2 regions of the Fictibacillus sp. WQ 8-8 genome follow, and region 1 is predicted to be linked to the other one. Evidence: riboswitches for the same ligand, from Rfam matches in the RefSeq annotation. Region 1 holds a riboswitch; the other holds the start of a gene.
The links. Region 1 has a riboswitch for S-adenosylmethionine ahead of metK (methionine adenosyltransferase). Riboswitches for the same ligand answer to the same signal wherever they lie in the genome.
Positions count from the first base shown of each region.

Region 2: another riboswitch for S-adenosylmethionine. It lies ahead of M1K46_RS18865 (DUF2325 domain-containing protein); the one in region 1 lies ahead of metK (methionine adenosyltransferase).

Region 1 covers NZ_JAMXKG010000005.1:311,284-316,415, forward strand. The annotation lists gene M1K46_RS13445 (VOC family protein) at 1-313, opposite strand, end outside; gene M1K46_RS13450 (spore coat associated protein CotJA) at 487-699, shown strand; gene M1K46_RS13455 (spore coat protein CotJB) at 706-969, shown strand; gene M1K46_RS13460 (manganese catalase family protein) at 994-1,563, shown strand; gene M1K46_RS13465 (phosphatase PAP2 family protein) at 1,712-2,263, shown strand; gene M1K46_RS13470 (hypothetical protein) at 2,281-2,448, shown strand; gene metK (methionine adenosyltransferase) at 2,816-4,015, opposite strand; SAM riboswitch class I at 4,196-4,328, opposite strand; gene pckA (phosphoenolpyruvate carboxykinase (ATP)) at 4,612-5,132, shown strand, end outside.
Region 2 covers NZ_JAMXKG010000009.1:85,602-90,733, forward strand. The annotation lists gene M1K46_RS18840 (hypothetical protein) at 1-288, opposite strand, end outside; gene M1K46_RS18845 (hypothetical protein) at 726-917, shown strand; gene M1K46_RS18850 (DNA-3-methyladenine glycosylase family protein) at 954-1,862, shown strand; gene M1K46_RS18855 (S66 peptidase family protein) at 1,874-2,800, opposite strand; gene M1K46_RS18860 (hypothetical protein) at 3,004-3,174, shown strand; gene M1K46_RS18865 (DUF2325 domain-containing protein) at 3,204-3,530, opposite strand; SAM riboswitch class I at 3,759-3,863, opposite strand; gene M1K46_RS18870 (ABC transporter ATP-binding protein) at 3,923-4,888, opposite strand; gene M1K46_RS18875 (ABC transporter ATP-binding protein) at 4,885-5,132, opposite strand, start outside.

The DNA.
Region 1 (5,132 bases):
GTGTTTTATTATCCGGCTTATTTAAATAAGGTATTTGATGGTGGTCCAGCTTTTTTAACAGTCTCGGAATATCTGTAACACGGATGGCAAAATGGCCATCCCTGCTATCCAATTCATCAGTTCCTCTCAAAGCCTTGCCTTTTGCGTTTGCGATCAAATGAAGCTGTGTTGCCCCAAAATCGTACCAAACACCTGGAAAGCCGAACTGAGGCCGCTCTTTGCTCGCCGAAAAACCCAAGATTCCCTCATAAAAATAAAGTGCTTTTTTCAAATCAGTAACTACTAGTGATACATGATGGACTCCTTCGTACATGGCTTCCCCTTTCTTTCCTCTTTATTTTCCGTTCTTCACTTTTCTGTTCTTGATAAATCATACCATAAGATGTTTTCTTATTTAAATTGTAGGCTCTATCCTGATAAAATCCACATAATTGCCACCGTTAGAAAATAATTTAGTAAGAGTACGATTGTCGGAGGTGAAATCCTTTGAAACATGTAAAATCCTATGTTCCTTTCCATAGCAATTTCGATCCATGCCAGCCGATCGGAAGAAAGTATTATTCTACTCCTCCTCACTTATATATGACATTCCAGCCCTATAACCTGCCGCAGTTCTCACCACAGGAAGCATTAAAAAAAGGAACGCTTTGGCCGGTATTTTATGATTACTATGAAAATCCTTATGAAAGAAGGAGTTGATCAGGAATGGAAACAGGCCTTCCAGCTGAGTATTATCAGCTCCTCGAGGAATTACAGGCGGTTGATTTTGTACTTGTTGAATTAACCCTGTATTTAGATACCCATCCAAATGACACAGCCAGCATCCATCAGTTCAATCATTTCGCCCAGGAACGAAAAAAATTGAAGAAAGCCATTGAGTCAAAATATGGGCCGATGCAGCAATACGGAAACAGTTATTCAGGTGCTCCCTGGGATTGGAACAAAGGACCTTGGCCGTGGCAGGTATAAAAGTAATAGCATGGGAGGGCAACTATGTGGATTTATGAAAAAAAGCTGCAATATCCTGTTAAAGTCAGCACATGCAATCCGAAGCTGGCTAAGTTTTTGGTTGAACAATATGGCGGGGCAGACGGTGAGCTTGCTGCTGCATTACGGTATTTGAATCAGCGGTATACGATCCCTGACAAGGTCATCGGCTTGCTCACCGACATAGGAACAGAGGAGTTTGCCCATCTTGAGATGATTGCCACGATGATCTATAAATTGACAAAGGATGCCACTCCCCAGCAGATGAAGGATGCCGGGCTCGATACCCACTATGCCAATCATGACAGCGCGCTCTTTTATCATAATGCAGACGGTGTGCCATTTACTACAGCTTATATTCAAGCCAAAGGAGATCCGATCGCTGACCTGTACGAAGACATTGCAGCAGAGGAAAAAGCACGTGCTACGTATCAATGGCTGATCGACATGTCGGATGATCCTGATCTCAATGACGGGCTGAGATTTTTAAGGGAAAGGGAGATCATCCACTCCATGCGGTTCCGTGAAGCTGTTGAAATTCTAAAAGAAGAGCGTGATCAGAAGGTTTTCTTTTAACCTCATTTATACCGGAAGCTGCAAACCGCTTGAATTCATCCAGGCGGTTTTTTCATTTATTTACAATTTCTTCACACTGCCTTTAAACAGCGGCAATAAACCTCTTGTAATCTGAAAAGGAAATCGTTATAAAGCAAGGAGGACTTCCATGGCAAGAGTAACCGGCTGGATCTATGAAAAGGAATGTGATGTATTTAAATGGGTGAACGGCAGACTGCAGCACCGTTTGCTGGATAAGTATTTCAATGGGATCACACACATTGGCGGAGCAACGTGCACCATTCTAACTACACTGCTTCTCCTGCTTACCATTCCTGCCGATCTGAAGAAATTTGCTGCTGCAGGAATCCTGTCTCTTATTCTCAGCCATATTCCTGTTGCAATCTCAAAGAAATGCTATCCACGGAAACGCCCTTATCTGATGATCGCGGGTACCAAGACCTTCAGTAATCCGCTGAAAGACCATTCTTTCCCTTCAGGACATACGACCGCGATCTTTTCGGTCATCATCCCGCTCGCTTTCATCCATCCAGGATTGCTTACCTTACTGCTTCCGCTCGGGTTGTCTGTTGGCATCTCGCGTATGTATCTAGGCCTTCATTACCCAACCGACGTGCTCGCCGGTATGATCCTCGGGATCAGCTCAGGAATCTTTTCCGTGTTTTTACTCAACGTTTATCTCGTTCCTTACTTTTTATAAAATTTAGGAGGGGTTACATGAAAAAAGCACCACAGGAAAACCGTTTGATGATTGTGCAAGAAATCAGTCCGAATCTCAATCCAAGAATCGCTCCAGCAGCAATCTTCAAGCTTCCTGTATTCATGAAAACCTTTGAGCATAAACCTCCGGATTTAATTGTAAAGGTGCCAGGCACCGGCTTTTGACATATGTCAAAAAGCGGTGCCTGGCACCTTTTCAAAAATAAACACTTAAATCGATTCGTAAAATAACAAATCGATAATAAACTAGTCGATTTCAATAATAAATTTAGTTTTTCGATAATATATTCTGTTTATCGATAATAAAAAAGATTTATCGATAATAAGTTCTTCTCAAAACTCTACTTACATAAAGAAATTCACTTTGTTACTTGCAAAACCCTCGTTATTTCCATATCAAGGGTCGGCTCACCATCATTTCACTCAATAAGTAGTCTCTTTACTAGTAAAACTGGTCAATCATTGCCTATTTTGATCAAAATAACTTTATTTCAAAAGAAAAACCGGCCCAAAGGCCGGTTTTTTCAATGTATTATGCGTTTGCTTGATCTTTAAGTGCTTCTGCTTTATCTGTTTTTTCCCAAGGAAGCTCAACGTCTGTACGGCCAAAGTGTCCGTATGCCGCTGTCTGTTTGTAGATTGGACGGCGAAGGTCAAGCATTTTAATGATTCCCGCAGGACGAAGGTCGAAGTTTTGGCGCACAAGATCAACCAATACTTCTTCAGAAACTTTTCCTGTTTCGAATGTGTTGACAGCGATCGATACAGGCTGTGCTACACCGATTGCATATGCAAGCTGAACTTCTACTTTGTCAGCAAGTCCGGAAGCAACGATGTTTTTCGCTACGTAACGAGCGGCGTACGCTGCAGAACGGTCAACTTTAGTTGCATCTTTACCGGAGAATGCTCCACCACCGTGGCGAGCATATCCGCCATACGTATCAACAATGATCTTACGGCCAGTTAATCCAGCATCACCTTGTGGTCCGCCGATAACGAAACGGCCAGTCGGATTAATGAAGTATTTTGTGTTTTCGTCGATCAATTCTGCAGGAACAACAGGCTTGATGACTTGTTCTTTAATGTCGGCTTGAATTTGCTCAATTGTAATTTCTGGATGGTGCTGAGTGGAGATAACAATCGTATCGATACGAACCGGTTTGTCATCCTCATCATATTCCACCGTTACTTGAGTTTTACCATCCGGACGAAGGTAAGGAACTTCTTCGGTTTTACGCACTTCAGCCAATCGGCGGGACAGGCGGTGTGCCAAAGAGATCGGAAGCGGCATAAGTTCAGGTGTTTCATTGTTGGCATAACCAAACATAAGACCTTGGTCACCAGCACCGATCGCTTCGATTTCTTCATCAGTCATTGAGCCTTCACGAGCTTCAAGCGCTTGGTCAACACCCATCGCGATATCCGCAGACTGCTCATCAATGGATGTAAGAACTGCGCATGTTTCAGAATCGAAACCGTATTTTGCACGGTCATAGCCGATTTCTTTGATCGTTTCGCGAACGACTTTTGGAATATCAACATAAGTAGATGTGGTGATTTCACCAGCAACAAGCACAAGGCCTGTCGTTACGGATGTTTCACAAGCGACACGTGCGTTCGGGTCGTTTGCAAGGATTTCATCCAGGATCGCATCGGAAATTTGGTCACAAATTTTATCCGGATGCCCTTCCGTAACTGATTCAGATGTAAAAAGACGACGACTTTTAGACAATTGAGATCCTCCTTCTCTATTGAAAGCATAGAGCAATTTTTTTATAAGATACGGTACTCATTCCTATATGGATACTTTGTTTTGTAAAATATTCAGGTTCAAACTGTTTTAAGACATAAAAAAAGCCTTTCCCTGGACCTAAAATACACGAGGGAAAAGGTCTTATGTCTACGCCTTCACCTCTTATTTTCAAGGTTTTTTCACCTTGCAGGTTAGCACCTTTTCACTTCACTGCACAAGATGCATATGTGATGATGAAGTGTCGGTTGCTGGGTTTCATAGGGCCTGTCCCTCCACCTACTCGGAATAAGAGTAGCCGTTCCCGAAATATAATAGCGCAGTTCGACAAACCTGTCAACTTGAAAAGCTATACTCTCCCTCTCCAGCGGGAGTCTGGGCGATCCTTCAAACGGAATTAAGTACCTATTATAAATGAAAGATTATGCTTTTAAAAACAAAGAGCCTGATTTATGAACCAATTTACAATTTGCTAAATAAAATAGTATACATTATTTGTTTCAATGTGTTATACTAATTTCGAATTTACTTACGATATTAATGATAAATATATTTCTTAAAAGGATGGTTTTGCGAACATGAATACGGTTGATTTAACGACGACTTTAGATGACATTCTATCCAGCGCTGCTACTCATGAAAATCTACCTGTACCTATGCTTGTTGAAAAGGCGCTGCTCCGAAATGAAGGCATTTTATCTTCAACCGGTGCTCTCAGGGCCACTACTGGAAAATATACTGGACGTTCTCCCGAAGACAAATTCATCGTGGATGAAGCTAGCACACAAGATAAAATAAACTGGGGCAAAATCAATAAGCCCTTTAACGAAGAGAAATTTGAGCAGCTCTATAAAAAAGTACTTCATTACTTAGGACAAAAAGAGGAATTGTTTGTATTCAAAGGATTCGCTGGTGCCGACCACGCGTACAGGCTGCCTATTCAGGTGATTAATGAATTCGCTTGGCATAACCTGTTTGCCCACCAAATGTTCATCCGTCCGACAGCTGAAGAACTAAAAGGAATCGAAGCGGGATTCACCGTGGTATCTGCACCAGGATTTCAAGCAGATCCTGCTGTAGACGGGACCAATTCTGAAAC
Region 2 (5,132 bases), on a different contig from region 1:
GGCATCATCCCTTTGCCCCTTAATGGACCCCTCCTCTAATCTGCGAACGAGGTCATTAAATTTTTTATAGTACATCACTGAAATCGTCAACGCAAAAAGAGAAGCAAAGAGAGAAATAAAATCAGAGAAACGGAAAACAAATGGCGAGGTGGCAATCTTATAAAAAAGTAAAAGAGCAAATGCACCAATTACAATCACCTTAAGCCAGCTTTCACGATTCTGAATCTGTTCACTTTTTCCTGAAGCTCCACTGTTTCCTCCAAAAAAAGATAATAACTTTTTATTCATAGTGTGTTCCTTTCTTCAACTTGTGTCTTTTTTACAATTTACCCCAATATCTGGGTGTGAGCAAGAAATAGCATTTTACTGGTGCCAGGCACCCCTTACATAAGTTATCGAGTAAGTTGGTTGGTTTCTAGGGGTTTAAGCGGGTCTATTCTACTATAATCGCTTTACCTGTAATGCTTGTTCTTTGTATTACGCCATCCCTGACCTCCACATTTGCTTGAATAATGCTAGGTGATCCCATTGAGTAACCCTGCTTTACGATATAGTGGACTAAAGGGTTTGTCGCAATCATTAAGATCCTATAACAAAAGACATATGTAAGATAGCTAAACCGAACCATCTAATAATCGCTAGGACGTTTTTACTTCTGGGAGGGTATCCATATGGCAAAAGCAAGGATGCATTGTAGGGATTGAAATCCTAAAAGTACTCATTTAATGGCGAGCTCAATCAATCCCAAAGACTTTGATGCCGTATGGAATTTTGCCGTATACACCGCCAAAGGCTTTGTAAATAGCTTTTTGTTCAGTCTGGACCACGAGAAGTTCAACCATGCCCTTTTTGATATTGCTGTGGCTACAAGGCATGAAGGAGACTTCAACCGTCTGCGGGAGGAAGCCGGAAGCTAATCGACTTCCTATATTAAAAAGCTTAGGAGATTGTTTATGTGGAGTGACAAAGGAAAATATATTGAGATCAAACGGCATGATGTTCTTTTTGAAGAGTGTCTTCGTTATTTAAACCGAAATCAAAATGAACTGCTGCATTCCGTGGATATGGACAACAAATCCGTAAGAAAGGCGGTTAGATGTGAAAAAGAGTGTGTTTTGATTCAGTTGGAGGCCACAGATCAGCACCTCGTTCTATCATTTCCAATCGAAGTTCCCGATCACAATACAAAAGCAGAGATTGTTCATCACGTCATCGATTGGATGGATTTGGAACGGGATTTAACCCCTTTCTATCAAATGGCAGAAGAAGACCGTATTTTGCGTAAGGTTGTCCCAGGGCGGGAAGGGCTGAGAATCATTGGAGTGCCTGACCTGTTTGAAGCCTTGGCCTGGTCTATAATGGGGCAGCAAGTCAGCCTTCACGTGGCTTATTTATTGAAGAGGCGGTTGGTTGAACACTTCGGAGAAAACATGGCATTCAACGGAAAAGATTATTGGATGTTTCCTGAGCCTGATAAAGTCGCCAATCTTACTAAAGAAAATTTGCTCTCCCTAAAGTTCACAAACCGAAAGGCAGAGTACTTGTTAGATGCTGCTGAATTAATCTCTAACAGCAGATTAACCAAAACAGGACTCCAAGAACTGCCCCTTCACGAGATGGAAAAGAAATTGACTTCGATCCGCGGAATCGGGAGCTGGTCAGCAAACTATGTCATCATGAGGTGCCTGCGCCATCCTGATGCATTTCCTGCTGCAGACGTTGGTTTGCATAACGCGTTAAAAAAGGTGCTTGGTTCCCACTCCAAGCCAAGCCTTCCAGAAATCATCGAGTGGTCTCAAAATTGGACAGGCTGGAGAGCCTATGTCACCTTTTATTTATGGATGGAGCTGGCAGCTGGATAATCTCTTTTATATTACATATTGCTCACACTCGGCTCTAAAATCGAAAAACGGTTTTTAACGGTATCGAGGTTCGCCTGTGCACCGATTGGGATGGCTGCCTTATAATACCCATGTGCTGTTGTAACATTTGTCATGAGCGGCTTCCCAAGTGGTACGACAAACGTAGTTATGAGCTGATCATACGTTACACCGTACGCCGGTTCACACGCTGTGCATTCACCCATCACAATGCCTGCACAATCATCAAATTTACCCGCAATTTTTAAATGATTGAGATACCGGTAAACCTGGTTAATCGGTTCATGGGTCTCCTCTATCACTAAAATTTTTCCTGCTGTATCAATCTCAAACGGAGTTCCAAGTGAATCCACAAGCGAGGTCAAATTGCCGCCAACAACTTCTCCCGTTATATTTCCTTGTACTCTGCTAATTTGAGGAATACCCGGCGGATTAACAATTTGCCGGGGTGACTGAACAGTTGAAGTTGCCTGGAAAAACTGTTGGTAGTTATAAGCCGGTGTATTTGGATTAAAGTCCAGCAGGAGAAGGCTCTGAAAGGTGATTAAATCGGTATATTGATACAGTACATTCAGCAGGATCGTAATATCGCTGTATCCTGATACGATTTTTGGATTCTGCCGGATGACATCAAAATCCAGATACGGCAGAATTCCCTCTACTCCTACTCCCCCTCTTGTCGGCAAAATCATTTTCACCTTTTTATTCGTAAACATCGCCATTAAATCAGCTGCCCGCTGTTCATCCGTTCCGGCCAAAAAACCAGTATTCGTGTAAACATTTTTCCCGAGGACAATATTGAATCCAAAATTTCGCAGCGTGGTTAATCCTTCATTAATTATTTGGGCCTCCAGAGGGCTTCCTAGTGTCACGATCCCGATGGTGTCCCCTCTCTGTAGTATCGGTGGTTTAACAGCCATACCTTCATCCCTCCATCAGCACGGTTTCCCATCGAGATTCCATCGATTATGTATATTAGAGTGATGATTTTCCTATAACTATATTTTTTCAATTCCTCCAATCAAAATACTAAAAAGGGAACGAACCGGGTATGTAGAAGTATATAGATATACCATCGTGCCATTTTTGCAATCTCAAATGAAAGGGAGAAAGGGGAATTTCCATGAAAGAATACAAGGTTATTGAATCCAGCGGGCGGTTTACTTTCAGCATGGAAACGTTAAGAGACTCAAATACTCCATTGTCCAGAGAGGAAGCCGAACAGATTAAAGAAAGGCTGGAAGAGTGCGTTCCCTTTCAGCTTGAAGTTGTAAAAATTGATTCAACGGAATGAAAACCTGCCCTATGAGGCAGGTTTTCTTATTACCCATTAACGGCTATCTTCTTCCGTTTTGTGCGATTGCTTAAAAGCCCCGATTTTTCAAGTACAGCATAGATCGAGCACCAGGACCTCTTGGAAAAATAGATGGGAACACTCTGTTTGTTCGCCTTTTTCTTAATCGCTGCTGAAAACTCATGGTTTATAAAATCGGTCAGGACCAGAACCAAGTTCACATGACTTGGAATCTCCTTTTGAGACATTCTAGCTTTTCTTCCGCTCACATGAATGATCTCCCTTATCCCTTGATGCTCCAGTTTCTTCGTAATTTTCCCAAGATGATCTCCACCAACAATTAATAACGACGACATACCAGCATCTCCCTTCTCTCTCTTATTTCAACTATTTCTTTTTGCTCGAGCTGAATAAAAAAAACAAAGGCATACATCCCAAAAAGAGAGTTGCCTTTGGTTTTCCAATCAGCAGCAAAAAAGAATATATAAATATCCCTATGGATTTACTCTGTTTTATACCGTAATAAAAACCTCTTCCTACTACGATCACGTAATAAGAAGAGGTTAGACATAACCAAATTACCCTTCTTATTGTCCAAGCCAAAGCTTGTTGGAATTGGCACAGTTCCCTCTCCGGGACCGCTGCCGAGACTTCAAAGGGCCAAATCCCTCCACCTCTCTTAATAAGTTAGAAAATTTTAAATTATTAAAAATAATATAATGGAATAAGCCTGGTAAGTCAACAGTTTTTAAGCATAATGACAGGCCGTAAAATGTCCGTTCCCCATATCCCTGAATTCGGGGGTTTTTTCCGCACAAAGCTCTGTTGCCAGCGGACACCGTGTACGAAACTTGCAGCCTGACGGCGGGTTAACAGGACTTGGAATATCTCCTTTTAAAATAATTCTCTCCCTCTTGATCCGTGGATCGGGTATTGGGACAGCAGACAAGAGCGCTTTCGTATAGGGATGCAGCGGATTATCAAACAGCTCTTCTTTCGTTGCCATCTCCACAATATTGCCAAGGTACATGATCGCAATCTTTGTACAAAGATGCTCAACGACACTCAAATCATGTGAAATAAACAAATACGAAAGGCCTTTCTTCTTCCTCAGATCACTGAAAAGATTAATAATCTGTGCCTGAATGGAAACGTCCAGAGCAGCGACCGGTTCATCCATGACAAGAAACTCGGGATTGAGTGCCATCGCCCTGGCAATGACGATTCTTTGCCGCTGGCCGCCAGAGAACTCATGAGGATAACGATCCACATGAAAGGGTGAAAGACCGCATGTTTCCATTACTTGAAGCACCTTTGCTCTAACATCCTTACTGGTAGCAAGACCGTGCTGAACCATGGCTTCCCCAATGGCATCTCCCACCCGGATCCTGGGGTTTAATGAGCTGAACGGGTCCTGAAAGACGAGTTGGGTCTGCACACGCAAACCCCGTAGTTCCTTTTTCGTTAGTGAGAAAACATCTTTCCCTTTAAAACGAACTTCCCCTTCGGTCTTCTCATGCAGCCTTAGAATGGTCTTTCCAATCGTGGATTTCCCGCTGCCGGACTCTCCGACGAGGCCAAATACGTCTCCTTTTTCAATCGTAAACGAGACACCATCGACCGCCTTGACCGATTCACCCTTTTTCCCAAATAGGCCGTTAGAGCTTGAGTAGTATTTTTTTAAATTTTCCACTTCTAATAATGCTTCACTCATCGTACGGCCTCTCTTTCATAAAGGTAGCAGCTGACACTATGGTTCTCAGAGGTTTTTTCCAGCTCTGGATGCTTTGTCCGGCAAATGTCCATGCAATGCTCGCACCGGTCAGCAAAATAACACGATTCAGTCAGTTCAGCAAGGTTTGGAACTTGGCCGGCTATCGTGTAAAGCTCCTCTTTTCGCTCTCCAATCACCGGTTTGGCTTTCAGAAGACCCTTCGTGTAAGGATGCTGTGGATTCG